DNA from 3 places in the Comamonas squillarum genome. Region 2 is predicted to be linked to each of the others. Evidence: predicted binding sites of a transcription regulator. Region 2 holds the regulator's gene; each other region holds the start of a gene.

Region 1 (10,026 bases), 1.2 Mb from region 2:
CTCGAGCACCAGCACGCGGATGACCATCTCGACAGCGACGCGCGAGAGGCCATAGCTCGTGGCGGTTACAAAGACGATCCGCGCCACCACCAGGCACAGCAAGGCGGCCAACGCGGTAAAGCCCAGCAGGATGGGCGCGGTGTCGACATACATGCGGCGCATCAGCCGCGCGCGGGTCTGCGGGCCGTAGCTGGTGGGCGACATCAGCATCACCAGCACGACCGCACCCAGGTAAAAAATACGCCACCAGGCCACCGCCCAGCGGCGCGCCGTGCGCCAGGTCCGGTGGGGCCATTGGGGTTGAAGCAGACTTGCCAGCATCAGGCGATCATAGGCGATCGGCGCCATCGTGGGCACCTGCCAGCAACATGGCTGGCAAGCCCAGACACTGCCACCGCGCCATGAAAAAGTGGCTCAAGACTTCTGGCGCGCCTTCCAGGCCTGCACCGCCTTCAAGGTCTGCTGCACATGCTCGAGCGGATCGCTGCCCTCATGCGCATAGATCACCTTGCCGTCAGGTGCAATCACGTAGGAGATGCGTGAAGCGGTGCCCGGCCGTGCGGCGGAGCCTGCGTCATAGGCCTGGATGGCCTTGGCATCGGGGTCGGAGGCGACGCTGAACTGGTCACGGCAGGCCTCGCTGGAGAAGCGCTGCATCGTGGCAATGTCGTCATGCGAGATACCGACGACCTGCGCGCCGGAGGCCGCAAAGCTCGGCGTGGCCTCGGCAAAGGCATGGGCCTCGATCGTGCAGCCCTGGCTGAAGGCCTTGGGGAAGAAGTACAGGACGACGGGGCCGCGCTTCAAGGCCTCGGCCATGTCAAAGCGCTGCACCTTGCCGGCCAGTGCCGACTGTGTGCTGAACATCGGTGCCTGGGCACCAACAGCCAGCGCCGCCTGGCTGGGCAGGCTGACCAGCGCCGCGCAGCCCATCACCACCGAGGCCAACGCACCCACGAATTTTGCTTTCATAGTCGATCCTTCTGTTGTCATCTAGATACGCCCCAAGCCTGGGCCATTGGCGGCAGACTCTGTTTTTCGCCTGCGCTCCATCGCTCCACACCACAGCCCCTAGAATATGCCACCTGGCGTGATGGCATACATCATCACCCCTTTGACTGTTTATGCAACTACCTCCTTGGCCGACTGTGCGAAAGCCATGCGAAGGTGTGACCCTCAAGGAGACAACAAGATGATGAAACACATTCTGCAATGCGCCGCCGTGGCGCTGACGGTGGGGGCCGCTTCGGGTGCCATGGCCCAGGGCTCGGCGACGGACTACCCCGGCAGCAAGCCGGTGCGCATGGTCGTGCCCTTCCCACCAGGCGGTGGCACCGATATTCTCTCGCGCATCATCGCGCAAAAGCTCAGCGAACAGAACCACTGGACGGTGGTCGCTGACAACCGGGCCGGCGCGGGCGGCACCATCGGTATCAGCGAAGTCGCCAAGGCCCAGCCAACGGGCTATGACATCGTCATGGGCCAGAAGGACAACGTGGTGCTGGGCTACTACCTGTACAAGGGCCTGCCCTGGAACCCCGCCAAGGACCTGACGCCCATTGCCCATGTGGCCTACTCGCCGGTCATCATTGCCACCTCGGAAAACAGCAAGTTCAAGACCTTGAACGATGTGATCGCCGCCGCCAAGGCCGACCCCGGCAAGATCACCTACGGCTCGCCCGGCAATGGCACCAGCATCCATATCGCTGGCGTGCTGTTTGAGAAGGCGGCCGGCGTCAAGCTGACCCACGTGCCGTACAAGGGCTCCAACCCCGCGCTGCTCGACACCCTGTCGGGCAACGTCGACCTGCTGGTGTCTTCCGTGCCCTCGGCCATTGGCCAGATCAAGGCCGGCAAGCTTCGCCCGCTGGCCGTGACCTCGGCCAAACGCAGCAGCTCGCTGCCCGATGTGCCTACCGTTGCGGAACTGGGCATGAAGGGCTTTGATGTGAGCACCTGGTATGGCCTGTTTGGCCCCAAGAACCTGCCCGCCCCCATCGTCAGCAAGCTCAACACCGAGGTCAACAAGCTACTGGGCCAAAAGGAAGTGCAGGATTCCATCCTGGCCCAAGGCGCCGAGCCCCAGGCCATGTCCGTATCGGACTTTGACAAGTTCTTCCACAAGGACTTCCAGGACGCTAAGGCCATTGTTGAGGCCTCGGGCGCGACCATCCAGTAAGCCCCAGGGCTGGGATACGGCAAGGGCACCTCGCAGGTGCCCTTTTTTTATGACCAGGCCAATGGGCCGATGGTGATCAATGGCAATGCCAGCGCTCAGGCACCGTCGCCCTGGAAGGCCTGGCGGCGCAAGGTCACCACCAAGGTATCGCGGTGGCCGGGGGCATCGCCCAGCGGCTGGATCGGCGTGCTCTCATGGATCATCCGGGCGTCGTCGAGCAGCATCAGCGACCAGGGCTCGGTGAGCGTAAAGCGCAGGCCTTGCGGGCCCTGGGCGTCGAACACCCGCGTCTCCCCGCCTTTGATGCCCTCGCGTGCCACCAAAAACACCGCCACCAGATCCACGCCATCGCGGTGCGCACCTTCGGGGGTGGGCCGGCCAATGCCCTCGGCGGTGTCGATGCGGAACTGGTGGGCCTCGGTATACCAGGGCGCGTGCTCCGCACTGGGAAACAGTGCCTGCGCCGTGTGACCCAGCGCACGCATGATCTGGCGCCAGGCGGGCAGCGCCTGGGTGCTGGCTGCGACGGGCTCAAACCAGCGCTGCATGCCGCCATGCAAGGCGTTGTACTCCACCGGCTGCCAATGGGCACGGTGGGCTACGGACTCAACCTGGTCATCCTGCACCACATAGCAGGAATGGCGGCGCTTGCGGTAGCGCCCGCCGTCTTTGAGGTAGGCATCATGGGGCATGGCCTCCCAGTGGCTGCCGAGCGCTGCCAGGTCATCGGGCGGGCAGGCTGCCCACTGCGCCACGGCGGCGGGGCTGAGCACCGCATAGCCATAGGCGCGCAAAGTGCCGTCCACCTGGTCGGCATCACAATAAGGAGGAGGAAAGGACTGCATGTAAAACTCCGTCAAGCGGGCGAGCTTACGGCGGTCACAAAAGCATTGCGTGCTGCACAACTTTGGGCAGCGCCGCAGCGCTGCCCGGTAGCCATCCACTCAACGAAAACGGCACCAAGCCGGGTGCCGTCGCTGACATTACTGGCGAACGACCAGCACGGGGATCAGGCTGTCGCTCAGCACGCGCTGGGTCACGCTGCCCAGCACCAGCTTTTCCAGGCCCTTGCGGCCGTGCGAGCCCATCACAATGAGGTCGGCGCCGGTGGTTTTGACCGCTTCCATCACCCCGTCGTGTACGGAGTGGCCTTCGCCCATGACGGTGTCCACAGGAATACCGGCCTGCTCCATCGCAGTTTTGACCGCGTCCAACGCGGTGTGCGCATCGGCAGTGGCAGCAGACAGGTACTGCGCCTGGCCATAGGCAAAATCGGCGCCCACGCCGGTGAAGGGATAGGGATCGATCACATACACCGCAGTGACCTGGCTGCCAAAGGCCTTGGCAAGACCGGCGGCCTTGTTGACCGCGAGCATGGAGGTGGCAGACCCATCGACCGGCACCAGAATATGTTTGAACATAGCGTCACTCCTTTTTGTTGTTGCATGCATAACTTACTCTAAAACGCAGGGCCCGGCAAACCTGGCAGGCCCTGCAGCACTGCCACCTATGCGGCAGTTGCAAGCGGTTTGCGCTGCATCAACGGGTGGCGCCGCGCCAGCCCGCGCCGCATAATGTTTGCGCCGCCCTGCTGGGCCCTAACCCCTCTTCAAACGATGACAACATCCCTGCGCTCCCTGGGTCGATCCGCCCTGCAAGTCTCGCCGCTGTGCCTGGGCGGCAATGTATTTGGCTGGACGGCTGACGAGGCCACCAGCTTTCGCCTACTCGATGCCTGGCTGGATGCCGGCATGAACTTTGTCGATACCGCTGACGTGTACTCGCGCTGGGCGCCTGGCCACAGCGGCGGTGAATCGGAGCGCGTGCTCGGCAAATGGCTGCGCAGCTCGGGCAAGCGCGCGCAGGTGGTGTTGGCCACCAAGGTCGGCAAGGATATGGGCGAAGGCAAGGTCGGCCTGCGCCCGGAGTACATCCGCCAGGCGGTCGACGCCTCTCTGCAGCGCCTGCAGACCGATTACATCGACCTCTACCAATCGCATGACGACGACGCGCAGGTACCGCTGGCCGATGTGATGGGCACCTTTGGCGAGCTGATCGCCGAGGGCAAGGTGCGTGCCGTGGGCGCCAGCAACTACAGCGCAGCGCGCCTGGCAGAGGCGCTGCAGACCAGCGAGCAGCATGGCCTGGCGCGTTATGAGAGCCTACAGCCGCTTTTCAACCTCTATGACCGTGCCGTGTTCGAGCAAGAGTTGCAGCCGCTGTGCGTTGCGCAGGGCGTGGGCGTCATCAACTTCTACAGCCTGGCTGCCGGCTTTTTGACCGGCAAATACCGCAAGGCCGAGGACGCGAGCAAAAGCCCGCGCGGCGCCAAGACCACCCAGCTGTACCTCAACGACCGGGGCTTGCGTATTCTGGCCGCGCTCGAAAAGGTGAGCATCCGCGTAGGCGCCACCATGGGCGAGGTGGCCGTGGCCTGGGTCATGCGCCAGCCGGCCATTGCCTCGCCGATTGCCAGCGCCAGCAACCTCGAGCAGCTGCAGTCGCTGATCCGCGCCAGCCAATTGCAGCTCGATGCCGATGCGATGGCCACGCTCAACGCCGCCAGCGCCGAAGCTTGAGCGAAGGCTGGCGACAAGCCTAGGCCAGCAGAGCCGGCAAAATCTGCGCCGAGGGCAAGCGCCAGCAGCGGTCGGCCACGCTGTCGAGCGCGGTCGGCTCGGGATTGATGACCACCACATGGGCGCCGCCCCGGGCGGCGATATGGGCCAGGCCAGCCGCCGGGTAGACATGGCCGGAGGTGCCAATCACCAGCATCAGGTCGCAGGCCTTGGCGGCATCTTGCGCCTGCTGCAGCTCGGCATGGGGCAAGGCCTCGCCAAACCAGACCACCGCCGGGCGCAGGTAGTTGCCGCAGCCAGGGCATTGCGGCGGTGCATCGCCTTCGGTAAAGCGGACGTCGCAACAGGGCTTGGGCGGCAGCAGCCAGCGGTTGTCCATCAGATTGCCATGCAGGCACAGCACTGGCGTACTACCAGCACGCTGGTGCAGGCCATCGACGTTCTGCGTAACCAGGGTCATCCGGCCGGAGTGGCGCGCCTGCCATTGGGCCAGCGCCACATGGCCGGCATTGGGCATCACCTGGCGGACCAGATCGCGGCGGTACTGGTACCAGTCCCAGACCCGCTGCGGATGGGCCAGAAAACCCGCCTCGCTGGCCATCTCCTCGGGGCTGAACTGCGCCCAGTAGCCCGTCTGCGCATCACGAAACGTCGGCACGCCCGACTCCGCACTGGCCCCCGCCCCCGTCAGCACCAGCAGATGCCGCGCATTGTGCAAGCGCTGTCGCAGGCTGGCAATTTCTGTATCGGCAAGCGGCAGCGATGCGGAGGTATCCAAAGGAGCAAAAGACATAGAGGCGGCAGTGAAGAACAGGCGCCCAGCATACGGCAAGGCTTGCGTTCCAGCGCCACAGTCCAGCATCACTGCGCAGGGCGCCGATTGAGCGACTTACATTCAGAAACGGTCATCACGATTTGGAGATGGACACGATGGACGGGCCGAGCCCAGAATGGCTGACCCACGACGAGGAGACAAGAATGCAATTCATCCCCTATCTGAACTTTGATGGCGATTGCGCCGAAGCCATGGCCTTTTACGCCCAGCTGTTTGGCGGCCAGATCATGCACCAGATGCGCTTTAGCGACATGCCGCCTGGCGAAGGCATGCCACCGCTCCCGCCTGAGGCGCAGTCGCGCCTGATGCATGCCCACCTGCAAGTGGGCAGCCAGGCGATCATGGCCTCGGACACGATGCCTGCGATGCCTGGCGCCAGCGCCGAGACCTGTGGTGGCGGCTATCTCAAACCCCAAGGCATGTGGGTGTCCATCGGTGTCGATTCCGCAGCAGATGGCGAGCGCATCTTCAACGGTCTGGCTGACGGTGGCCAGGTGGCCATGCCCTTTTCAGCCACCTTCTGGTCGCCCGGTTTTGGCATGGTGACCGACCGTTTTGGCACCCCGTGGATGGTGAACGTCCAGACGCAGCCCGCTGCATAAGGCCCTCGTCTCCTCACCGCACAACCGCACACCACCTGCACCGAACCACACCCTATGTCTCTACAACCCCATCCCCAGGATCTGGTGCTCAGCCGCCTGATCCATGCCCCCGCCGCCACGCTCTACCGCTGCTGGACCGAGCCCGCCCTGCTCACCGAGTGGTTTGTACCCAAGCCCTGGACCATTGCCAGCGCCCAAGTGGATGTGCGTGTGGGCGGCGGCAGCCAGATTGTCATGCGCGACCCGCAAGGCAACGAGTACCCCAATGCCGGCGTGTACCTGGAGGTAGTACCCAACCGCAGGCTGGTCTTTACCGATGCCTACACCGCTGGCTGGGTGCCCAGCGCCAAACCGTTCATGACGGCCATCATCGAGTTTGAGCCCGAAGCGGGCCTGACCCGCTACACCGCCACCGTGCGCCATTGGAGCGAAGAGACCCGCAAGCAGCACGAGGCGATGGGATTCCACACCGGTTGGGGCGTGGCCACCGACCAGCTCGTGGCGCTGGCTGCCAGCTTGTAGTTGCGTCCTCGCGCTGCGATGTAGCGCCCACCCATAACAGCGCCGCTCGAGCGCCCAGGAGACTACCATGCCTTATGTCGATGGATTTGTGCTGCCCGTGCCCCGCGCCAAGCTCGACGCCTACCGAGCCATGGCCGAGGCGGCCGGCAAGGTCTGGATGGAGCACGGCGCACTGCAGTACTGGGAATGTGTGGGCGACGATGTGCCTGACGGCGAAGTCACCTCGTTTCCGATGGCGGTCAAGCTTCAGGCGGACGAGGTCGCTTGCTTTTCCTGGATCGTCTACACCTCGCGCGCTGAGCGCGACCGCATCAATGCTGCGGTGATGGCCGACCCGCGCCTGGCAGACATGCAACCGGCCAACATGCCGTTTGATGCCAAGCGCATGATCTTTGGCGGATTTACGCCGGTCGTGCAGCTGGGGACTTGATAAGGCCACCAAGCCCACCTAGAGCCGCTGCGCCGTATCAGGCCACTACGCCGGCCATCTCCACGCGCACCAGCAGCCCCTTCAAGGCCTCGCTCTTGCGCCATTGCAACCGGCCTTCGTAGCCTTGCACGATTTGCTGGGTAATCGACAGGCCCAGGCCCGTGCCATCAACCGTCTCATCAAAGCGCTGGCCCCGCGCGCCGGCTGCCTGCATTTGTGCGGCCGTCATGCCAGGGCCGTCGTCCTCCACCTGCAGCACCAGGCCTTGGGTGGCGCGGCCATACACCGTCAGGCGCACCTGGGAGGCTGCCCATTTGCCCGCGTTGTCCAGCAGATTGCCCAGCAGCTCTTCCAGATCGGCGCGCTCGCCCCGCCACCACAGCGCGACACCCTCCTCCACCAGTTGCCAGTCCAGGTCGCTGGCCTGGTGCAGTTGGCGCAGCATCGCCAGCATCTGCCGCGCGCAGGCCAGCACATCCACAGGCAAGCCGGCGCTTGGCCCATGCACCAGGGTGGCATCGCTGAAGGTACGGGCCTGGTAGCGGTCAATCAGCCGCGCCATCGCCGTGGTCTGCTGCAGCACCAGGTCCGCCGGCAGGGCTGCACCGCTGCCGGCATGGGCCATCAGCAGCGACAAGGGTTTTTTCAGCGCATGGTTGAGGTCGGCTGCATGCGAGCGTGATCGCTCCACCACCTGGGTATTGCGCGCGAGCAAGGCGGCCAGCTCCTGCTGCAAGGGCTGCAGATCGGCACCCAGCGGCAGCTGCGCAATCTGCTCGGTGGCGGGCGCAGCGCCTGGCAGCGGCTTGTCCAGGCCGGCAATCACACCGACCAGACGCTTGAGCGGCGCCAGGCCCACGCGCAGCTGCAGCCAGACCAGCGCGCCAATCAGCAGGATCAGCATGGCGCTAGTGATTCCCAAAATCTGGTCAATGCGGCGCAGGCTGGCCATCAGCGGCTGAGCCGGGCCAAAGACCTGCAAGTGCATCGGCGCGGCGCCCGCTGCCAGCTGCACCGAAAAATGCTGTACCAAAAGCGGCTCCTGCTGCGGGCCCCGGGCCTGCTGCAAGCGTTCGCTGCCCCACAGCCGGGCTGGGCTCACCACCAGGTCGGGCTGGTCCCACAGCGAGCGGGAGCGCGCCAGCACCACCGGCTCTGCGGCTGTTCGCAGGGGCGCGCGCGCCTGGCCCTGCAACTGCCAGTACCAGCCCGAGAAAATGGCGCTGAACTCGTCGCTGCCGCCCGCCGCCTCTTGCACCCGGCCATCGGGCAGCAGCGCCAGGCGCGCGTGGATGCGCTCGGATTTTTCCTCCAGGCTGCGCGACATGCTGCCCAGCAAGCTGGCATGCACCTCATAACGCAGCCACCAGCCGCCCAGCCCCATCACCAGCAAACTGGGCACGATGACCAGGGCGGCCATGCGCGCAGCCAGCGACCAGCGCCGCGCAGGTGAGCGCCGCGCGGGCGGCCGCTCGTGGACAGAACTGGGAGGGAAGGCCATGGTGCGGCGGGGCTACAGCAGCAGCTAGCTGGGCGCGTTCAGCCGAAAACCCTGGCCGCGCTCGGTCACCAGCAGATCGGACTGGCGCAGCTTGCGCCGTATGCGGCCGATCAGCACATCAAGCGTGTTGGAGTCCGGGTCCAGATCTCGGGCATAGACATGCTCGCTGATCTCGGTGCGCGTGAGCACCCGGTTGGGGTGGTGCATCAAATAGGCCAGAATCTTGTGCTCCTGCGCCGTCAGCTGCAAACCCTGGCCGTCCTGCAAAAAGCGGCCGGCCGTTACGTCGTATTCCAGGCAGCCCGCGCGCAGCACGGTGGCCGCACTGCCAGTGCTGCGGCGCAGCATGGCACGCAGGCGCAGCACCACCTCGTCGAGCATGAAGGGCTTGGTCAGGTAGTCGTCAGCTCCGGCGCCAAAGCCGGCCACCTTGTCGCTCCAGCGGTTGCGCGCCGTCAGGATCAGCACCGGCCAGTGGCAACCCGCCTCGCGCCAGTCGCGCAACACCGTCAGCCCATCGCGCTGGGGCAGGCCCAGGTCCAGCACGGCTGCGTCGTAGGGCTCGGTGCTGCCGGCAAACGATGCGGCATCGCCATCGGCTTCCACATCCACTGAGAAACCGGCACGCGCCAGTGCCTGCTGCATTTGCGCGGCCAGTTCCGCATCGTCTTCGACCACCAGAATTCGCATCAGCGCTCAATCCTCCATCTTTTGTTGGAGCACCTGCAGGCTGCGTGCATCCACCTTGAGCTTCAAGGTACTGCCATTGCCCTGCAGCAGTTCGATCTCGTAATAAGAGCCCTGGCCCTCGTCATGCTCCAGCTCCACTTCGAGCACCTGGCCCGTGAAGCGCGGTGCCAGCGCCTGCAATACCTCGTCAGCCCGCTTGAGCGGCGCCGGGTTGCGTGCCTTGGCCTGGGCGGGGGGCAGCACTTGGCCGGTCGCGGCCTCCATCACCAGCTTGCGGTAGCCTTGCTGGTCGGCGCTGAGCTTGATTTCATAGACGCCCCGGCCCTGGCTGTCGCGCTCAAACTCCACATCGGTGATGCGGCTGGCGTGCTGCTGCGCCAGCTTGGCCAGGTACTGGGCCAGCTCCCGCATCCCCAGCGCCTGCGAGCGGTCCTTGGCCACGCGCTGCACGGTCTGGCCACTGGCCGCGTCGATCAGCAGCTCCTGCTTGAGGCCCTGGCTGTCCACCAGCTTGATCTCGTAGCGCAGCTCGCCCTGGGGGCCGCGCTTGGTCTCGACATCCACCACGCGGCCGGCCTGGCTCGCAGCAATGTCGCTCAGGATCGCGGACAAGGGCTTGTACTGGCCAGTGGCCACCGCCGCACGCACCGCGTCATGCTCGGCCGCTTGGCTGGCGCCCCCCAGCAGC
Region 2 (10,026 bases):
ACGGGCTGGCCGCTGGCCAGGCGCAGCCACTGCGGATCGAGAAAATCCGGGCCGCATTTGAACACCTGGACCCGCCGGCCCTGGCGGGCATGCAGGCGCGCCAAGGCTACCGTCACCGTGGTCTTGCCCTGGCCCGATGCGGGCGCCGCAATCAGCAGTGCCACGCAAGCGGCCGTTGGGCGGTCCTGAACCGTCGTGTCTGTCATGGCTGGCTTATCCCCTCTGCGCTCAGCGCGGCATCCACTTCACACCCACATACACGCTGCGACCTTCGGTGGCATAGGTGCGTGCGGTCTGGTAGCGCTTGTCGGCCAGGTTGTTGATACGGGCGATCAGGTTCACATCCTTGGCCACCTCGGTCTGCGCTGACAGGTTGAACAAGGTGTAGCCGCCCAGCACATTGATGTTGGCGGCATTGTCAAAGCGCTTGGCGCTGGTCTGCAGGTCGGCCGCCCAGGTCCAACCGGCTGCACGCGTCTCGGCGCCCAGGGTGGCATAGCGCTTGGCGCGGCGCGCCAGCAGCTTGTCGTTTTCGGTATCGCGCGGGTTCTGGAAGTCGACCGAGCCGTGCAGGTTGAACGCGCCCAGCTTGGTCGTGGCCGCCAAGGTGATGCCTTCCAGGCGTGCCTTGCCCACATTGGCATAGCAGCCGAATGCGCTGTCGCAGCTGCCGGGCGACGAGAAGTTGATCAGGTTGGTGACCCGGTTGCGGTAGGCCGTGGCCGAGAAGCTGTCGGCACCCTGCGCCCAGCGCAGGCCCAGCTCGGCATTGCGGCTTTTCTCGGGCTGCAGCGATGCGTCGCCGTATTCGCTAAAGCGCTGGTAGAGCGTGGGCGCGCGGAAGGCCGTGCCTACCGTCGCGGTGGCGCGCCAGTTTGCCGCAAAGGCATAGCCATAGGCAGCGCTGCCGGTGGTCTTGCCGCCAAACTCGCTGTCGTCATCCCGGCGCAGGTTCAGCTGCACCGTGTGCGGGCCGGAGTTCAGGCCATAGCCCAGCGCCAGCGCATTCTGGTGGCGGTCGCGGTCAATGCCGCCATTCGTCAGCGCGTCGTCACGCCGCTCAAGTGCGGCCGTCAAGGTGTGGACGCCCAGGCGCCAGGTATTTTGGAACAGGTAGTTATGCAGGCGCGTGTCCGTCTGGTAGGGCGAGGGCCGGGTCTCGTAATAGTCGCGCGACTGGCTGAACTGCAGCTTGGTGCTGTAGTGCTCGGTCCACTGCGCCTGCCAGTTCAGGCCCAGCGCAAACATCTTGTTGAGGCTGCGGTCGTCCTCGGTCAGGCTGCTGTCGTAGCCCGAGTTCACATCGCTGGCCAGCAAGGTGGCTTCGAGCCGGTGCTGGCCGTTGAGCTGGTAGCCCAGGCGGCCGCTGACCGCATTGCTGCGGTAGTCGTCCTCGTCTGGGTTGGCGGTGGCCACGGTGCGGGCATTGAAGCCATCGGTCTGCGAGCGGTTCAGACCCAGCGCGTAATCCCAGCCGTCGGCGCCGCCGGAGATACCGGCCTCGGCCGTGAACGTGCCCCGGTTGCCAAAGCCCAGGCCGACATAGGGCTGGGGCGCGCCCTCACCTTTCTTGGTGAAGATCTGCACTACGCCGCCCATCGCGTCCGAGCCGTAGACGGCAGCGGCCGGGCCGCGCAGCACTTCGATGCGATCGATCAGCGCCAGCGGAATCGATTGCCAGGAGGCGCCGCCAGTCGATTGCGAGTCCATGCGCACGCCGTCGACATAGACAGCGGTAAAGCGCGAATCGGCGCCACGCATGAACACGCTGGTCGTCGTGCCCGGCCCGCCGTTGCGCGAAATCTGGATGCCCGGCACGCGCGCGAGCACATCGGCCACGCTGCCCGGGCCCTGGCGCTCGATGGTCTGCGCATCGATGATAGACATGTCGGCCACCAGATCGGACAGCGGCTGCTCGATGCGGTTGGCGGTCACCACCATCTCTTGCAGGTTTTTACCCTCTGTTTCCAGGGCGGCTGGGGCCTGCTGCGCCTGTGCTGGCAGCGCAAACAGGGGCAGCGCCGCTGCGATGGCCAAGGCCAAAAAACGGGGGGTATGGAGGGTGCGCGAGCGGGGCGCAAGCGCGGGACGCGCGAAGGGGCGTGTCGAAAAAGCAGAGGAAAACATGCACTGAGTTGGTGATGAACCACCCCGCGCCAGCCTCCCCGCCGGCAATGGGGAACACGGAAGCCGCGGCAAGGCCTCAGCCACGCGCCTCCACTATTGTTGGCCGGTATCCGGGCTGGCGATGACACAGCACACGCCTTCCCAAACACTTGTTCAAGGTATTCAGTGGCATAGTGGTGGCTGTGGATGGCGCAAAAGCCAACCATCGCTTACCGTTGCGGGGGCAGCGCAGGTTGCGTAAGGCTTGTAGGGCACAAGCGGCGCTCCTGCTTCCCGTTGAACTGCCCCCATGTGAACCACTGGGGCGAGCACCAACGGGTACAATTTTAGCGTTAAACCCATTGCGCACTTAAGAAGACTGTCTCTCTATGGCCACTACGCCTTCTATGGATCTGATGCTTGAGCGGGTGGAGGCACTGCTGAGCCGTCATGAGGCTTTGCAACGCGCCCACGCCCAATTGCAAGAGCAAGTCACCACCCTGACCCAGGAGCGCGACTCCCTCCAATCGCGCCTGACAGCGGCCCGCGCCCGCGTGGATGCACTGATCGAACGCCTGCCCAAGACCTTTGACCAGGACGAATGATGAAACAGCTGGAAGTACACATCATGCAGCAAAGCTATATGCTGGGCTGCCCCGAAGGCCAGGAAGCACGTCTGCTGGCTGCCGTCAAGCATGTCGATGAGGCCATGAGCGGCATCCGCGACGCGGGCAAGATCCGTGGCCGCGAGCGCATCGCTGTGCTGGCGGCCCTCAATGTCGCTTTTGACCTGCTTGATTTGCAAGTGCAAAACAGCCAGCTCAGCCAGACCGCAGACGCCCTGCAAGCGCAAGCTGCTGCGCAGTCTGCCGCGATGGTTGAGGTCCAGGCCCAGACCGCCCCTGGGGACCAGGCGAGCCTGGACTGGGATGCGCCCCGTGTGCAGTCGGTGATGCAACGGCTGGACGCGGCGCTGGCGCCGGCCCCCGCGCAACCGGCCGACACCCTGGGCACCAGCGCTTGAGGCACTGCCGCGAGCAGGCGCCAACACCAGATTGCCGCGCCATGCAATGCCTGGCTGCAAAATATCACGCCACCCATTGCTCAATCTGGCTAACCAGCTATCTTTTTTGACCAATCCAGGCACATTGAATTGCAGTTTTGGTGGGTGCGGCAGGCGCGAGCGATTACAATGAAAGCGTTCGCAGCCCTGCTGGACTTTATAGTTCCTTGAACCAATGCTCTACGAGCACGGGCTTGGTACATTACCTATTGAGCGTGATCGTCTCGCGTCAGATGAACCCAACGATAGGTTGCCCTCGCCCACCTGAACCCCCGGTTCAGGATGACGGTCCAGTGGATCCGCTGCGAACACCTGATTTTTTCGGGCAGGCTCCGCCCAACCTGTCTTCTCCTCTCCGCGACAGCGGGGTTTCAGGCCACCTGTTTCAGGTGGCCTTTTTACTGCGCGCCATGACTGATCCTCTTGTTTTGCTGCCGCTGTCGTTTCTGGGCCTGATCGGCGGTTTTCTGGCGGGCCTGCTGGGCATTGGCGGCGGCATGGTGCTGGTGCCCTTCATCACCTACATCCTGGGCACCCAGGGCGTGGCGCCGGAGCTGGCGATCAAGATGGCGATTGCCACCTCGATGGCGACCATCGTCTTCACCTCGATGTCCAGCGTGCGCGCCCACCACCAGCATGGCGCGGTGCGCTGGGACCTTGTCAAACGCCTGGCCCCGGGCATTGTGCTGGGCGGCCTGCTGGCCAGCCTGGGTATTTTTGCGGTGCTCAAGGGCAGCTACCTGGGTTTGTTTTTTGGCCTGTTCATTGGTTACTCGGCACTGCGCATGTTCCGCAAGCCCAATAGCCAGGCCATGCGCGCCATGCCGGGCACGGCCGGCCAGCTGGCTGCGGGTGGCGTGATCGGCTGCCTCTCGGGCCTGGTGGGCGCGGGCGGCGCCTTCATCAGCGTGCCTTTCATGACCTGGTGCAGCGTGCCGATGCACAACGCGGTAGCCACGAGCTCGGCGCTGGGCTTTCCGATTGCGGTCACCAATGTCATCGGCTTCATGGTGGCCGGCCTGCACCTGCAGGGGCTGCCACCGCATTCGCTGGGTTATATCTGGCTGCCCGGCCTGGCCGCCATTGCCACCTGCAGCGTGCTGACCGCGCCGCTGGGCGCCCGCGCCGCGCACCGGCTGCCGGTGGGCCAGCTCAAGAAGATCTTTGGCGGCATCTTGCTGTGCCTGGCGCTCTACATGCTCTACAAGAGCCTGGCGGCCTGGCAGGGCTGAGGCCTGCCCACGCCCTGCCCTCAGATAATCCGCGAGAAGCGCGCCCGGTTGCGGTCGGCCTGCAGGTTCTTGTCAAACACCATGGCGACGCCACGCACAAAGTACCAGCCCAGCTCGGTCACATTGATCGATTCGTCGCTCAGCTGCACCAGGCCCTGCTCCTGCAGCTCACGCAGCTGGGCCAGCTCGGCGGCAAAGTACTGCGCAAAATCAATCAGCCAGGCCTGCTCCAGCGATTCAATCGCCAGGCACCCCTGGCACATCAGGCCCATGATCACCGTGCGGCGCAGCAGGTCGTCGCGCGTCAGTGCCAGCCCACGCACCACGGGAATCTGGCCCTGGTCGATCAGGTCGTAGTACTCCTCCAGGGTCTTGGCATTTTGGCTGTAGGTGGCGCCAATGCGTCCGATGGCTGACACGCCCAGCGCCATAAGATCGCAATCGGGCTGGGTGCTGTAGCCCTGAAAGTTGCGGTGCAGGCGGCCCTGGCGCTTGGCCACCGCCAAGGCATCGTCGGGCAAGGCGAAATGGTCCATGCCCACATACACATAACCGGCGGCTTCCAGCGCCGCCAGGGCCTGGGCCAGCATCGCCAGCTTGTCGGCGGGGCTGGGCAGGTCCTGGGCCTGGATGCGGCGCTGGGGCTTGAAGCGCTCGGGCAGGTGCGCATAGGCATACAGCGCAATGCGGTCGGGCCGCAGCGCGTTGACCTGCTCCATGGTGCGCACAAAGCTGGCCGGGCTTTGTTGGGGCAGACCATAGATCAAATCGATATTGATGGATTCAAAGCCGATAGCGCGCGCCTGCTCGACCAAGGCAAACACCTGGTCAGCGGGCTGCTCGCGGTGCACCGCCTTTTGCACCAGCGGGTCAAAGTCCTGCACGCCAAAGCTCAGCCGGTTGAAGCCGAGCCGGTACAGGTGCTGCAGGCGCTCGCCGCTCACAGTGCGCGGGTCGACCTCGATCGCGTACTCGCCACCGGGCTGCAGATGAAAACGCTCTTTGACCATATCCATCAGGCGGCTGAGGCCGGCATCGGTCAGGAAGGTGGGCGAGCCCCCACCCAGGTGCAGTTGGCTGATGGTCGGGCGGGCGCTGACATGGGCCAGTTGCAGGTCCAGCTCGCGCTCGAGGTAATCCAGGTATTCGTCGGCCCGCTCGGCGTGCTTGGTGATGATCTTGTTGCAGGCGCAGTAGTAGCACAGCGAGGCGCAGAACGGCACATGCACATACAAGGACAGCGGCGACAGCCGGCCCGCCAGACCGGTGCCGCGTTGCGCCAGCGCCAGCTTGTACTCATTCGCAGCAAAGGCTTCAACAAATCGGTCTGCGGTAGGATACGAGGTGTAACGGGGGCCGGGAACATCAAAACGGCACAGCAGTTCGGGGGTCAGGGAAATCATGGTTCTTCTTCCTAGCGGACGCCCCAATGTGCCCCAAGGCCTGCCACGCGTCCTTGATGTACATCAAGAAGCCTCTGGGCGCCAGCACGCACAATAGGCCCATCCAAGGAACGTCGTTCCTATCTGAATAGTTGTTCACGGGTATTGATACATGACATCCAACTCCATCAAAGTAGCGTGCTCCAGCTGCAATTTGCGCGAGCTGTGCATGCCCGTGGGACTGTCGGCCGAACAGATGGAGCGCATCGACGAGATCGTCGCCACCCGGCGCAAGATCAAGCGCGGCAGCGCGCTGTTCCGCAACGGTGAGACCTTCACCTCCTTGTATGCGATACGCACCGGTTTCTTCAAGACCAGCATCGCCACCGAAGACGGGCGCGACCAGGTCACCGGCTTCCAGATGGCGGGTGAGATCATCGGCCTGGACGGCATCGTCAACGACCGCCATTCCTGCGACGCGATTGCGCTCGAAGATGCCGAGGTCTGCGTGATGCCCTACTCCTCGCTCGAAGACCTGTCGCGCGAGGTGACCGCCTTGCAGCACCATGTGCACAAGGTCATGAGCCGAGAGATCGTGCGCGAGCATGGCGTCATGCTGCTGCTGGGCAGCATGCGCGCCGAAGAGCGCCTGGCCGCCTTCTTGCTGAACCTGGTGCAGCGCTTGCATGCCCGGGGCTTTTCGCAGCATGAGCTGATCCTGCGCATGACGCGCGAGGAAATCGGCAGCTACCTGGGCCTCAAGCTCGAGACCGTCAGCCGCACCTTCTCCAAGTTTGCCGAGGAGAACATCATCGAGGTCAAGCAGCGCCATGTGCGCATTCTGGACACCGACAAGCTCCAGGGCCTGATCAACACCCAGGCCTGCTCGGCTTAAGACCCTGTTCCAAGTCGCTCCGCCAGCGGATACAAACGCGGTCTGATCCGACATCCGCTCAAGCCGCAAGCGGCGATGCTCTGAGTTGCATCCACGGCAAGGCTGCCACCCACAGCCCTGCCCCATGTCTGACCTGAAAGGAGCCTGCCATGTACCAACATATCCTGCTTGCCACCGATGGCTCTGAGCTGTCCGAGAAGGCCGTGCGCCACGCACTGGCGCTTGCCAAGCTGAGCCATGCCACGGTGACTGCCGTCAACATCTCGCCCAACTACCCGCGCAGCTACTTCGAAGGCAGCACCATGCAAAACCCCGATGACATTGCGCGCATCGAGGATGGCTGGGAACGCGCAGCGCAAGGCATTGTCGATAAGGTGGTGGCCGAAGGCGCCGCGACCGGCGTGCCCATCAAGACCCTGGTGATCAAGTCCGACATGATTGCCGAGGCGCTGCTGGAGACGGCGAAGAAGGAAAACTGCGACCTGATCGTCATGGCATCGCACGGCTACCGGGGCTTGAAGCGCCTGCTGCTGGGCAGCGAAACACAGCATGTACTGACCCATGCCACGATACCGGTGCTGGTACTGCGCTGATCGCCGTATAACCGCATCATCCCCATAGCAAACCCTCGCCTGCGGCAGCTTCTGAGCGGCCACAGCGCGAGGGTTTTGTCATGGCGGCGCATGCCGCCTCCATAGGCGCATCAGCCCTTGAACAGGTCCTGGTACTGGTCGCGCAGCAGGTTCTTTTGCACCTTGCCCATGGTGTTGCGTGGCAGCTCGCCCACGACAAAGCAGCGCTTGGGAATCTTGAAATTGGCCAGCTGCTTTTTCAAGGTCGCAATGATGCCGTCGGCATCGAGCGGTTGGCCCGCCTTGGCAATGACCACCGCCACACCCACTTCGCCAAAATCGGGGTGCGGCACGCCGACCAGCGCGCTTTCCGCGACGCCCGGCAGTTCGTTGATGAAGCCCTCGATCTCGGCCGGGTAGACGTTGTAGCCGCCGGAGATGATCAGGTCCTTGCTGCGGCCGACGATGGTCACATAGCCGCGCGCATCGATCTTGCCTACGTCGCCGGTCTTGAACCAGCCGTCGGCAGTGAACTCCTGCGCGGTCTTCTCGGGCATGCGCCAGTAGCCGCTGAACACATTGGGGCCTTGCACCTGGATATGGCCGATCTCGTCGGCGCCCAGCGCCTGGCCGTCATCGCCCTGCACCCGCACGCCCACACCCGGCAGCGCAAAGCCCACCGTGCCGCCCCGGCGCTCGTCCTGGCCGCCATGGCGGGCATCGGCCTGGTAGGGGTTGGAGACCAGCATGATGGTCTCGCTCATGCCATAGCGCTCCAGGATGGTGTGGCCGGTGCGGGTCTGCCAGTCGCGGAAGGTCTCGATCAGCAACGGCGCCGAGCCGGAGATGAACAGACGCATGTGCTGGGCCGCTGCCTTGGTCAGGCCCGGCTCGGCCAGCAGGCGCACATACAAGGTCGGCACGCCCATGAAGACCGTCGCCCGCGCCATCGCGGCAATCACCGCCTTGGGCTCGAACTTGGCAAACCAGATCATCTTGCTGCCATTGAGCAAGGCCGCATGGATCGCGACAAACAGGCCATGCACATGGAAGATCGGCAGCGCATGGATCAGCACATCGCCCTTTTTCCAGCCCCAGTAGTCCTTGAGCATGACGGCATTGCTCAGCAGGTTGCCGTGGCTGAGCATCGCACCCTTGCTGCGCCCAGTGGTGCCACTGGTGTAGAGGATGGCGGCCATGTCGTCGGCAGATTTCTGCGCAGGCGTGTGTGCATCGGCGCAGTGCACCGCACGCTCCAGCAAGGTTCCGCTGCGGTCATCGCCCAGGGTGAACACGCTTTGCGTGCCGCACTGGAAGGCGATCTTGGAGACCCAGCCAAAGTTGGCCGGTGAGCAGACCACAACGGCCGGCTCGGCATTGGTGACAAAGTACTCGATCTCGGCGCTTTGGTAGGCGGTGTTGAGCGGTAGAAACACATGGCCGGCACGCAAGGTGGCCAGGTATAGCGCCATCGCTTCGACCGACTTTTCCACCTGCACCGCCACGCGGCTGCCGGAAGGAATATTCAGCGAATCGAGCAGGTTGGCGATGCGCGCGCTCATGCGGTCCAGATCGCGCCAGCTGTAGTTCAGCGGCTCACCGCTGGCCGACGTGGTCTCCACGGCGATGGCATCGAGGTCCTCAGGAAAGGCCGCGCGCAGGGCGCAGAACAGGTTGTCGTTGGTCATGTTTGTCTACTTGGTTGGTGGTTTCCTTGGCGCCTGCGGCCCGGCCGGTGGCCAGCGCAGGCACGGTCAAAACTGGGCTGCTCTTTTGTCGACAAAGGCGGCAATGCCTTCGCGGTGTTCTGCCGAATCGGCATAGGCATAGGGCTGCTGCAGCACCGGGGCCTGGGCATCGCCTTCGGCCAGTGCACGCAGCAGCTGCTTGGTCATGCGGGCAGCCTGGGGCGCCAGGCCGCAGATGCGGGCCACGCTGCGTTCCAGCTGGGCCTGCAGGTCTTGAGCGGGGTGAACCTGGCTCAAAAAGCCCGAGGCCAGCATCTGGTCGGCGCCAAAGAGCGCTGCCTCCAGCAGCATCTGCCGCGTCTTGGCAGGCCCCACCTGGCTCAGCACCAACGCCGCCTCCTTGGGTGCCATCGGAAAGCCCAGTTTGGCAATCGGCGCGCCAAACTGGGCGGTGTCGGCCGCCAGGCGCATGTCGCAGCAGCTGGCCAGCTCCACGCCCGCGCCCATGCAGGCGCCTTCAATGGCGGCCACCAACGGCACATCGCATTGCAGCATGGCGTTGAGCGCCGGCCAGACCTCGCCTTCGTGGAAGGCGGCCAGGCTCTCTGGGGCAAAGCGAAAGTCGGCGTACTCCGAGATATCGCCACCGGCACAAAAGGCCTCGCCCTCGCCTTGCAGCACGATGCAGCGCAGCCCGGGCTGGCGCTGCAGGTCCTCAAACACGCTGCGCAGCTGGCGCCACATGGCGCGCGACATGGCATTGCGCTTGCCCGCATGGTTCAGCACCACGCGCACGGCCTGCGCGCGGGATGCCTCTTCGCCCGCCACCCACGATTGCACACGAACCTGCCCCGCCATCATCTCGCTCCTCTTGTCATTCAATCTTCGCGCCCGAGGCCTTGACCACCTCGGCCCAGCGCTTGACCTCATCGGCCACAAAGGCGGCAAACTGCGGCTGCGTCATGCTGCCATATTCCGCACCATTCTTGGCCCAGATGGCCTTGATTTCTTCGGAGGCGCCCATGCGCTTGGCCTCTTCGAACATGCGCGCCTGCAGCTCGGGCGAGGTGCCCTTGATGGCCCAGAGG
Region 3 (10,026 bases), 590 kb from region 2:
TGACCAGTCCTTCCGGGTGCGACCACTGCCACAGCAGCTGAGCGACCTTGTCCACATTCTGCTTCTTTAACGCGCTGAACAGCATCACCTCTCCGCCGCCGGCATTGAGTTTGGTGATGGACAGGATCTTGGCCTGCTCGACGCGGGTCAACTTGTCGGCCTTGGTGAGCAAAATCAAGAACTTGAGACCTTGCTCCACGCGGGGGCGGATGATGTCGAGCAGGGCTTCGTCCAGCTCGGTCAGGCCCAGGCGCGGGTCGCAGAGCAGCACAATACCTGTCAGGCTGGGGCGGCTGACGAGGTAGTTCACCATGACTTGCTGCCAGCGCTTCTTGTCTTCACGCGAGACGGCGGCATAGCCGTAACCGGGCAGGTCGGCCAGCACGGCATCGGTCACGCCCTTCTTGCCCAGCGAAAACAGGTTGATGTGCTGGGTGCGGCCGGGCTTTTTCGAGGCAAAGGCCAGCTGGTTCTGCTGGGTGAGCGTATTGATCGATGTGGACTTGCCCGCATTGGAGCGGCCCACAAAGGCGAACTCGGGCACATCGACGACAGGCAATTGGTGCAACTGCGCAGCGGTGGTGAAAAAGCGGGCGGTGTGCATCCAGCCCAAAGCCGCCTTGCCATCAATGCCTGGGCTTGGCGTGTCTGCAACGGCTTGGGGGGTACTAGGTGTTGTCGTCATGTGCGTTCGAGTCTATCTAAGGCATCATTGTAGAATCTGGCCGCTTTGGCCTTATACCCATAAACCAGACAAAGACCCACGATATGAAGTTGATCGCCCCTTTGCTGACAACGGCTGTACTGGCTTTTTCTTCCGTTTCTGTGTATTCGGCGTCCGAGACGCCCAACCGGTCGCCCAAGCCGGACCTGGCCAAGGGGGAGGCGAGCTACACCGCCGTCTGCGTCGCCTGCCACAATGCCGATGGCAATGCCTCCATCGCCATCAACCCCAAACTCTCGCAGCAGCATCCTGAGTACCTGCTCAAGCAGCTGCAGGAGTTCAAATCCGGCAAGCGCAAGGACCCGGTGATGCAGGGCATGGTTGCCGGCCTGTCGGATGCGGACATGCTCAATATCTCGGCCTGGCTGGCCAGCAAACCGGGCAAGCTGGGTTTTGCCAAGGACAAGGACGCCGTCGCGCTGGGCGAGCGCATCTACCGCGGCGGCCTGCCCGACCGCCAGATTGCCGCCTGCGCGGGCTGCCACAGCCCCAATGGTGCGGGCATTCCGGCCCAGTACCCGCGCCTGTCTGGCCAGAACGCTGACTACGTCAGCAAGACCTTGCATGATTTCCGCGATGGCAAGCGTGGCAACAGCCTGCAGATGACCGGCGTCACCGCCAAGATGAACGACAAGGAAATCAAGGCGGTGTCGGACTATATTGCGGGCCTGCGCTAGGCGGGTGGCTGGGGCGTTTGCGCTCCACCGTTACGGGCAATGCCCCCGCGCCAATACATGGAGCGTGTTGCTGGGCATTTCGCGGGCCCCCGGGCTATCCCTAGGGTTGCAGACTAAACTTGGCGTTCTGCGAACTTGTACTCTGGTGGCGACTCCATGGGGTGCGGACTGGCAGCGCAGCAGCGGTCCTGCTCCTGCTTTTCACCGATAGCGTCGTACCATGTCTGAATCTTCTCCCCCGCCAACGCAGCTGCAGCCTCAGTTGGGCACCCGTGCCGTCTATGAGATGCTGTCGTCGATGCGCTTTGCCATTGCGCTGCTGTCCATCATCTGCATTGCCTCGGTCATCGGCACGGTACTGCGCCAGCATGAGCCGGCCGTCAACTACGTCAACCAGTTTGGCCCTTTCTGGGCGCAGCTGTTTCTGTCACTCAAGCTCAATGCGGTCTACAGCGCCTGGTGGTTCCTGCTGATCCTGGCGTTTTTGGTGACCAGCACCAGCCTGTGCATTGCCAAGCATGCGCCCAAGTACCTGGCCGATTTGCGCCAGTACAAAGAGAACTTGCGCGTGCAAAGCCTGCAGGCCTTCCACCACCAGGCCAGTGCCCATTTGGCAGAAACCCCGGCCCAGGCCGCGCAGCGGGTGGGCGCGCAGCTGGCCGGCAGCGGCTGGAAGGTGCGCTTGCAAGAGCGCAGCGATGGCTGGATGGTGGCGGCCAAGGCCGGTGCCGCCCACAAAATCGGCTATCTGGCAGCGCACAGCGCCATTGTGCTGATCTGCCTGGGCGGGCTGCTCGATGGCGATCTGATTGTGCGCGCGCAAATGCTGCTGGGCGGCAAGACCACCTTCAGCGGCGGCGGCATGATTTCCGATGTGCCCGAGCAGCACCGGTTATCCGCCAGCAACCCGACCTTCCGTGGCAACCTGATCGTGGCCGAGGGCGCGCAGTCGGGCACGGCCATCCTCAACCAGTCAGACGGCATCCTGCTGCAGGACTTGCCGTTTTCGGTGGAGCTGAAGAAATTCATCGTCGAGTACTACTCCACCGGCATGCCCCGGCTGTTTGCCAGCGAGGTGGTGTTGCATGACAAGAAAACCGGCGCTGCGGTGGAAAAGCGCATCGAGGTGAACCATCCCGCGAGCTACCAGGGCATCGAGATCTACCAATCGAGCTTTGAAGACGGCGGATCGCGCCTGCAGCTGCGCGCCGTGCCGCTGGTGCCGGGCATGAAGAGCTTTGAGGTGCAGGGCGAAGTGGGTGCCTCCACGAAGATCAAGCTGGGCGAAGGCCAGCCGCCGCTGGAGATGGAATTCACCGGCCTGCGCACCATCAATGTGGAGAACATGGGCGCCAACCCGGGCGATGGGGCGCCAGGCGGCACCGATGTGCGCAAGGTGGATTTGAGATCCAGCCTGGACAACCACCTGGGCGCCGGCAACAAGGTGACCACGCCGCGCGATCTGCGCAACGTAGGCCCCAGCGTCAGCTATAAGCTGCGCGACGCCTCGGGCCAGGCGCGCGAGTTCAACAACTACATGCTGCCCGTCGACATGGGTGATGGCCAGCCCGTCTACCTCTGGGGCGTGCGCGAGACCCTGGCCGACCAGTTCCGCTACCTGCGCATTCCGGCGGACGACCAATCCAGCTACCGGGGCTTTTTGCGTTTGAAGGCAGCGCTGCAGACGCCAGCGATGCGCGAGCGGGCCGTACAGCAGTATGTGGCAGGCGCCGTGGAGGCAAGCCGCCCGGCGCTGCGCGAGCAACTCTATGCCTCGGCCCTCAAGGCGCTGGTGATTTTTGCCGGCGATGGCCAGACGGGCGCGAGCAGCGTCACCGGTTTGCAGGCGATTTCGGCCTTCATGGAGCAGAATGTGCCCGAAGGTGAACGCGCCAAGGCGGGTGAAGTGCTGGTGCGCATTCTGAATGGTGTGCTGTTTGAGCTGATGCAGGTGGCGCGGGCCGACGAGGGCCTGGCACCTCTGGAGCCCAATGAGCAGACGCAGCGCTTCATGACCCAGTCGGTGCTGTCGCTCAGCGATGCGCTGCTGTACCCCGAGCCCCTGGTGTTTGAGCTGACCCAGTTTGACCAGGTGCAGGCCAGCGTCTTCCAGGTGGCCAAGGCCCCTGGCAAGCTGGTCGTGTACCTGGGCTGCCTGTTCCTGATTCTGGGGGTGTTTGCGATGCTCTATGTGCGTGACCGGCGCCTGTGGGTCTGGCTGGCGCCGCGCGCCGATGGCAGTGCCGATGCGCGCATGGCCTTGTCCACCAACCGCCGCACCCTGGATGTGGACCGTGATTTTGAGGGCCTGAGTCAAAAGCTTCTGGGTACCAGCCCCAGCGGAGAACAACGATGAATACTGCTTCCACCAACCTGCCGCCTGCCCAGGCGGGCACCGTGGTCCAAACGGTGCAACTCAACCCCGGCTATTTCAGCAGCCGCTCGGTCTGGGACTGGCTGTTTGCATTGGCACTGGCCGTTGGCGGCGGTTTTGCCCTGTTTTTGTATGGCCACCATATGGATGGCTATGAAAAAGGCATTCTGATCGCCTCGGTGCCGTTTTTTATCTGGCTGGGCTGGTTCTGGCGGCCACTGCAGCTGTTGATGGTGGCGGTAGCCGCGCTGTCGCTGCTGGCCATTGGCCTTTACCGGGTCGATGGCGCAGGCCAGATTGCCCGCTCGGAGACGGTGTTTGGCCTCAAGTACTTCCTCTCCAGCCAGTCGGCCATCCTGTGGATGAGCGTGCTGTTCTTCATGAGCACGGTGTTCTACTGGATCGGTCTGCTCTCCAAGGGCGAGGGATCGGCGCTGACGGCCGTCGGCAGCCGCCTGACCTGGCTGGCCATTGTGATGGCCCTGGTGGGCACGATGGCGCGCTGGTATGAGAGCTACCTGATGGGGCCGGACATTGGCCATATCCCCGTCAGCAACCTGTATGAAGTGTTTGTGCTGTTCGCCTGGATGACGGCGCTTTTCTACCTCTACTTTGAAGCGCACTACCAGACCCGGGCGTTGGGCGGCTTTGTGATGCTGGTGGTCAGCGCCTCGGTGGGCTTTTTGCTGTGGTACACCGTCGCGCGCCAGGCCCATGAGATCCAACCGCTGGTGCCTGCGCTGCAAAGCTGGTGGATGAAGCTGCATGTGCCGGCCAATTTTGTCGGCTACGGCACCTTTGCGCTGGCGGCCATGGTGGCGCTGGCCTACCTGCTCAAGGCCGCCACGCAGCGCGCGCTGTGGATCGGCCTGGTGCTTGTGCCGATGCTGGTGCTGGTGCTGCCGCTGGTGGCTTTCCGCATCTGGGGCGATGAGAGCCTCTACCCGTCGCTCGACAAGACCTTGCGCATGGCCTTGCCGCTGGAGCTGTTCTTCGGGCTGATGATCGTGCTGCGCAGCTGGATCAACCGGGGCACGCCGCGCCTGCAGATCATGGATGACCTGATGTACAAGGCCATCGCCGTGGGCTTTGCGTTCTTCACCATTGCCACCGTGCTGGGCGCGCTCTGGGCGGCCGAGGCCTGGGGCGGCTACTGGAGCTGGGACCCCAAGGAGACCTGGGCGCTGATCGTCTGGCTCAACTATGCCGCCTGGCTGCACATGCGCCTGGTCAAGGGCCTGCGCGGTGCCATCTCGGCCTGGTGGGCACTGGTGGGGCTGGTGGTGACCACCTTCGCGTTCCTGGGCGTGAACATGTTCCTTTCGGGCTTGCACAGCTACGGCACGCTGTAAGCTGCCCCACACGGATCACTGAGGGCGCTGCGGCAGCGGAGCGATGGGCTGCGTGGGCAAGGTGTAGTTCTGGTTGTCCATCAGATCGACGCCGCACATCAGGTGGTCGAGCCAGTCAAAGAACTGGGCAATGGCCGGGCCCATGATGGGCGCGCCGTGCTGGGGCACGATCAATGAAATATCCAGCTGGCGCGCCATGGCCACCCACAGGCGCAGCACCTTGTTGGACACCATGTAGCGCCGGTGAAAGCCTTCCATGCGCGGAATGTGCGGTGCCAGATCGGTCACCGGGGTGCGGGCGATGTAGCCATCGGTCATCGAGACGCCCAGGTCGCCAGTGAACAGGATGCGGCTGATCGGGTCGTAGAAATGGAAGTTGCCTTCGGCATGCAGAAAATGCGCAGGCAGGATGTGCAGCTGGCTTTGGCCCAGCGGCAGAATGCCTCCGGGGTCTTGCACGGGGATGACGCGGTTTTCGGTCTTGCCGACCTTGGTGAAATGCGGCACAAAGCGCTCCCAGACGCGGGAGATCACCAGCGATGCGCGGGTGGAGGTGAGCCAACGGTCCAGTGAGGCGATGATGTCCGGGTCGGCATGGGATGCGATCAGGTAGGACAGCTTGTGCGGCGAGAAATAGCGCACCATGCCCATGTAGAGCTCATTGAAAGCGAGGTTGCCGCCCGGGTCGATGATGGCGCCGGTACCATGGTCGACAATCAGGAACTGGTTGGCCTGCACGGCCTGCGCATCCTCTTCCACCAGATCGGTGAACATCAGACAAGCATGCTGCTCGTCACGGTACAGTTCCACAGGTTCCAACGCCATCTCTTCCGCCCAGTTATCTATTGCAACGGGCGTGACTGTAACGGGGTGTAGTGGGTTGGACCTTGAGGTGGATCAAGGAGGCAGGCTGGGTGGGCCGAAGAGGGCAACGGCCAGCGCTGGATCAGGGCTTGGCAGCGGGCTGCATCACCGGGGATGGCTGCAGCTGGGGCTCAGGCCGGTCCGGTGCGCTGGGGTCCAGCGTTTGCGGCAAGGTGGCCCGGTTGGCCGCTGCCGGCTCGGTGGGCAGGTACAGCGGCCCGCGTTGGCCGCAAGCGGCCAATAGTGCCGCACCGGTGGCAAGGACAATGGTCCTGCATACAATTTGGTAAATACTCCACATTGAAGCATTGTAATGAACGAACTCGAATACCTGGATGCGGCCGAAAAACTCTTGCTGGCGGTTGAGCAGACCTGCGACCGCATCAACGATGAGACCGATGCCGATATCGACGCCCAGCGCGTGGGCGGCCTGCTGACCCTGATTTTTGCCAACCGCAGCCAGATCATCATCAACCTGCAGCCGCCGCTGCACGAGGTATGGCTGGCGGCCAAGTCTGGGGGCTACCATTACAAGTTCGATGGCAGCGTGTGGCGCGACACCAAGACCGGCCATGATTTCTTTGCCGATCTGACGCGGGATGCCGGTGTGCAGTCGGGTCTGCCCCTGGTCTTCAAAGCCTGAAGGCGCATCACCCTATATAAAAAGGCCAGTCCGCGCAATGCGGGCTGGCCTTTTGTCTGGGCGCTGGCGCTGCGTCAGTTGCGGAAGAGGTCCAGAATCTTGTTGCGCTCTTCCGAGTTGGGCGGCGGCACCATGGTGCCGGCGGTCGAGGCGGGGGAGTCCAGTCCCAGGTTGGGGGCGCTGCGCGCATATTCTTCGTAGAGCCAGTCTCCGCCCACATTGAGCAGGCCGCTGGGTGGCGTCATCTTGGCCACGGGCACATCCTTGAGCGCGTGCTGCATGTAGTTGATCCAGATGGGCAGGCTCAAGCCCCCACCATATTCGCGCGCTCCCAAGCTGCGTGGGTTGTCATAGCCCATCCAGACCACCGCTGCATTGGTCGGCTGGAAGCCAGCAAACCAGGCGTCCACCGAGTCATTGGTGGTGCCGGTCTTGCCATAGATGTCCGGGCGCTTGAGCTGGGCCTGGGCTTTGGCAGCGGTGCCGTAACGGGCGACATCCTGCAGCAGCGAGTCCATCACAAAGGCGTTGCGGGCGTCGATGGCGCGCGGCAGGTCCTCAGTGGCCGGTGGTGCAAACTCAGACAGCACATTGCCGCGGTGGTCGGTGATCTTGGCAATCAGGTAGGGATTGACCCGGTGCCCGCCATTCGCAAACACCGAATAGGCCGCCACCATCTGCATCGGGGTGACGGAGCCCGCGCCCAAGGCCATCGGTAGGTAAGGGGGCTGCTTGTCGGCATCAAAGCCGAACTTGGTCACCCATTCCTGCGCCTTCTTGGGGCCTACCGATTGCATCACACGGATGGTCACCAGGTTCTTGGAGCGTGCCAGCGCCTGGCGCATGGTCATCGGGCCATCGAAACGGCCGTCGGAGTTCTTGGGCTCCCAGGGCTGCTGGCCGGCCGATCCCGGGAAGCTCAGCGGCGCATCATTGATCACCGTGGTGGGCGAGAAGCCTTTTTCCAGCGCTGCCGAATAGATGAAGGGCTTGAAGCTGGAGCCCGGCTGGCGCCAGGCCTGGGTCACGTGGTTGAACTTGTTCTTGTCGAAATCAAAGCCACCGACCAGCGCCTTGATGGCGCCACTGCGCGGGTCGAGTGAGACAAAGGCGCCTTCCACCTCGGGCAGTTGGGTCAGCTCAAAGGTCTTCTTGGCAGTTTCCATGATGCGCACCACGGCGCCTGGGCGCAGCTTGGTGTTGGGCGGCGCCTTGTCGCTCAGGCCCGATTGCACGGGCTTGAGGCCGTCCCCGGTGATCTCGATCGGATCACCATCGGCGCGGATGACCACGACCTTGCGCGGCGCAGCCTCAAGCACAACGGCAGACAGGATATTGCCGTTGTCCGGGTGCTGGGCCAGCACCTCGTCAATGGCCTCGTCCCGCTCCTGGCCGGCGGCTGGCAGCGTGATGAACTTCTCCGGGCCGCGGTAGTGCTGGCGCTTCTCATAGTCCATGATGCCCTTGCGCAGCGCCTCGTAGGCCTTTTCTTGGTCGCTGGCGATCAAGGTGGTGTAGACGTTGAGACCGCGTGTGTAGGCCTCGCTGCCGTACTGTGCAAAGATCAGCTGGCGCGCCATCTCGGCCACATATTCGGCATGCACGCGGTTGTCCGCATAGCTCGATCGGATCTTGAGCGACTCCTCGCGTGCCTGGCTGGCCTGGGCCGGCGTGATGAAGTGGTTCTCTTCCATCCGGTCAATGATGTAGAGCTGGCGAATGCGGGCGCGCTTGGGGTTGCTGATCGGGTTGTAGGCCGAGGGGGCCTTGGGCAGGCCGGCGAGCATGGCCGCTTCTGCCACCGTGACATCCTTGAGCGGTTTGCCGAAATAGGTTTCGGACGCGGCCGAGAAGCCGTAGGCACGGTTGCCCAGGTAGATCTGGTTCATGTAGATTTCCAGAATCTGGTTCTTGCTGAGGGTGTGCTCGAGCTTCAAGGTCAGCAGGATCTCATATATCTTGCGGGTATAGGTTTTTTCAGATGATAGATAGACATTGCGGGCCACCTGCATCGTGATGGTGGACGCACCCTGGGCCTTTTCGCGCCCCAGGTTGGCGAGCAGCGCGCGCGCCATGCCCTTGTAGTCCACACCACTGTGCTCGAAAAAGCGCGTGTCTTCGATCGCCAGCACGGCGTCCACCATGACCTTGGGAATCTCGCTGATCGGGGTCAAATTGCGGCGCTCTTCACCGAATTCGCCCAGCAGCGCACCTTCGGAGGAGTAAACGCGCATCGGCAGCTTGGGCCGGTAGTCGGCCAGCTCGGAGACATCGGGCAGGTTGGGGTAGGCCATGGCCAGGCCAACGGCAACCACCGCAGCGCCAGCGATGGCACCGGCCACCAGCAAGGCCAGCAGCCAGCCAAAGAACTTCATGGTCTTGGTGGCGAAGCTCGATGGCTTGGGTTGCTTGGGAGACTTGGCGGGAGGTTTGTCAGGCGTTCTGCGCGAGATCGGAGCGTCTGGATTCATGGGGTCAGACCGTCGAGAGGAGCTTGCATAAGCAGGGGATGCTATCACGCGGCTGCCTGGGATGGGGTTCGCGCCGGTTTTGAATTAGCTTGTGACAAATGTCATGCTGCGTCCAATGTATCCCTTGTATCGTATTGTTTTGACAACGAATTGGGTCTGGGAGCCGGTGGTTCTTTGCTGCGCGACTATCTTGCTGATAGCATTCATAGGGGGTGTTAAGTTTTGTAGCTCAATATAGAGCAAATTAGGGAGGAGCCCATCTTGGTCTCAATGGGATCTTTGTTCCGACGCCAGCCGCCTAGCCTCTTGGGGATAGACGTGAGCGCGTCGAGCATCAAGTTGGTTGAACTGGGGAGGAGCGGCAGCGGTCAATTCATTGTTGAGCGCTGTGCACAAGAGCTGCTGGAGCCTGGCTGGGTCACCGAGTCGGGCATCGAGCGTTTTGACGAAGTCGCTGATTCCTTGCGGCGGCTGGTCAAAAAAAGTGGCACGCGCACCAAGCAAGCGGCACTGGCGTTGCCGCTTTCTGCCGTGATTCAGAAGAAAATCGTGCTTCCATCGGGGCTCTCCGAGCTCGAGATGGAGTTTCAAGTTGAATCAGAAGCTAACCAATACATACCATTTTCCCTCGATGAGGTGAATCTGGATTTCTACGTCATCGGCCCATCCTCCAATTCGGTGGGGGACGTCGACGTGTTGATCGCGGCTGCCCGCAAGGAGACGGTGCAAGACCGGCAGGGCCTGGCAGAAGCGGCAGGCCTCAAGCCCGTCGTGCTGGAGATCGAGTCCAACGCCACCGCGCTGGCGGCCCGGCGCTTGATTGGCAATATGCCCAGCAAAGGCAAGGATGCCTTTATCGCCATCTTTGAGATCGGTGGCAACGCCTCCTTCCTGCAGATCATCCACAACAACCAGGTGATC

What was found. The regulator FNR, encoded in region 2, switches genes on or off when oxygen is low (the NO sensors DNR and NnrR bind a similar motif). The targets are predictions, from matches to a motif close to TTGATNNNNATCAA.
Region 1: N4T19_RS03960 (universal stress protein) is a predicted target of FNR. The motif match lies at 3,709-3,722, and genes of this name have one in related genera.
Region 3: N4T19_RS12150 (oxygen-binding di-iron domain-containing protein) is a predicted target of FNR. The motif match lies at 6,015-6,028, and genes of this name have one in related genera.

The regions. Positions count from the first base shown of each region.
Region 1 covers NZ_CP104377.1:838,167-848,192, reverse strand. The annotation lists gene N4T19_RS03980 (MlaE family ABC transporter permease) at 1-321, opposite strand, end outside; gene N4T19_RS03975 (peroxiredoxin) at 415-972, opposite strand; gene N4T19_RS03970 (Bug family tripartite tricarboxylate transporter substrate binding protein) at 1,193-2,179, shown strand; gene N4T19_RS03965 (2OG-Fe dioxygenase family protein) at 2,275-3,024, opposite strand; gene N4T19_RS03960 (universal stress protein) at 3,163-3,600, opposite strand; gene N4T19_RS03955 (aldo/keto reductase) at 3,796-4,758, shown strand; gene N4T19_RS03950 (SIR2 family NAD-dependent protein deacylase) at 4,778-5,551, opposite strand; gene N4T19_RS03945 (VOC family protein) at 5,737-6,195, shown strand; gene N4T19_RS03940 (SRPBCC family protein) at 6,250-6,717, shown strand; gene N4T19_RS03935 (DUF1428 domain-containing protein) at 6,785-7,147, shown strand; gene N4T19_RS03930 (sensor histidine kinase) at 7,185-8,648, opposite strand; gene N4T19_RS03925 (response regulator transcription factor) at 8,673-9,338, opposite strand; gene N4T19_RS03920 (PepSY domain-containing protein) at 9,345-10,026, opposite strand, start outside.
Region 2 covers NZ_CP104377.1:2,020,853-2,030,878, forward strand. The annotation lists gene N4T19_RS09450 (cobyrinate a,c-diamide synthase) at 1-206, opposite strand, end outside; gene N4T19_RS09455 (TonB-dependent receptor domain-containing protein) at 229-2,127, opposite strand; cobalamin riboswitch at 2,212-2,456, opposite strand; gene N4T19_RS09460 (PspA/IM30 family protein) at 2,496-2,711, shown strand; gene N4T19_RS09465 (cell division protein ZapA) at 2,711-3,130, shown strand; gene N4T19_RS09470 (sulfite exporter TauE/SafE family protein) at 3,580-4,401, shown strand; gene hemN (oxygen-independent coproporphyrinogen III oxidase) at 4,422-5,804, opposite strand; gene fnr (fumarate/nitrate reduction transcriptional regulator Fnr) at 5,956-6,678, shown strand; gene N4T19_RS09485 (universal stress protein) at 6,828-7,271, shown strand; gene N4T19_RS09490 (malonate--CoA ligase) at 7,382-8,938, opposite strand; gene N4T19_RS09495 (enoyl-CoA hydratase/isomerase family protein) at 9,005-9,796, opposite strand; gene N4T19_RS09500 (Bug family tripartite tricarboxylate transporter substrate binding protein) at 9,813-10,026, opposite strand, start outside.
Region 3 covers NZ_CP104377.1:2,615,589-2,625,614, reverse strand. The annotation lists gene yihA (ribosome biogenesis GTP-binding protein YihA/YsxC) at 1-685, opposite strand, end outside; gene N4T19_RS12165 (c-type cytochrome) at 769-1,401, shown strand; gene N4T19_RS12160 (cytochrome c biogenesis protein ResB) at 1,622-3,757, shown strand; gene ccsB (c-type cytochrome biogenesis protein CcsB) at 3,754-5,127, shown strand; gene N4T19_RS12150 (oxygen-binding di-iron domain-containing protein) at 5,143-5,952, opposite strand; gene lptM (LPS translocon maturation chaperone LptM) at 6,074-6,232, opposite strand; gene cyaY (iron donor protein CyaY) at 6,305-6,634, shown strand; gene N4T19_RS12135 (penicillin-binding protein 1A) at 6,709-9,009, opposite strand; gene N4T19_RS12130 (pilus assembly protein PilM) at 9,367-10,026, shown strand, end outside.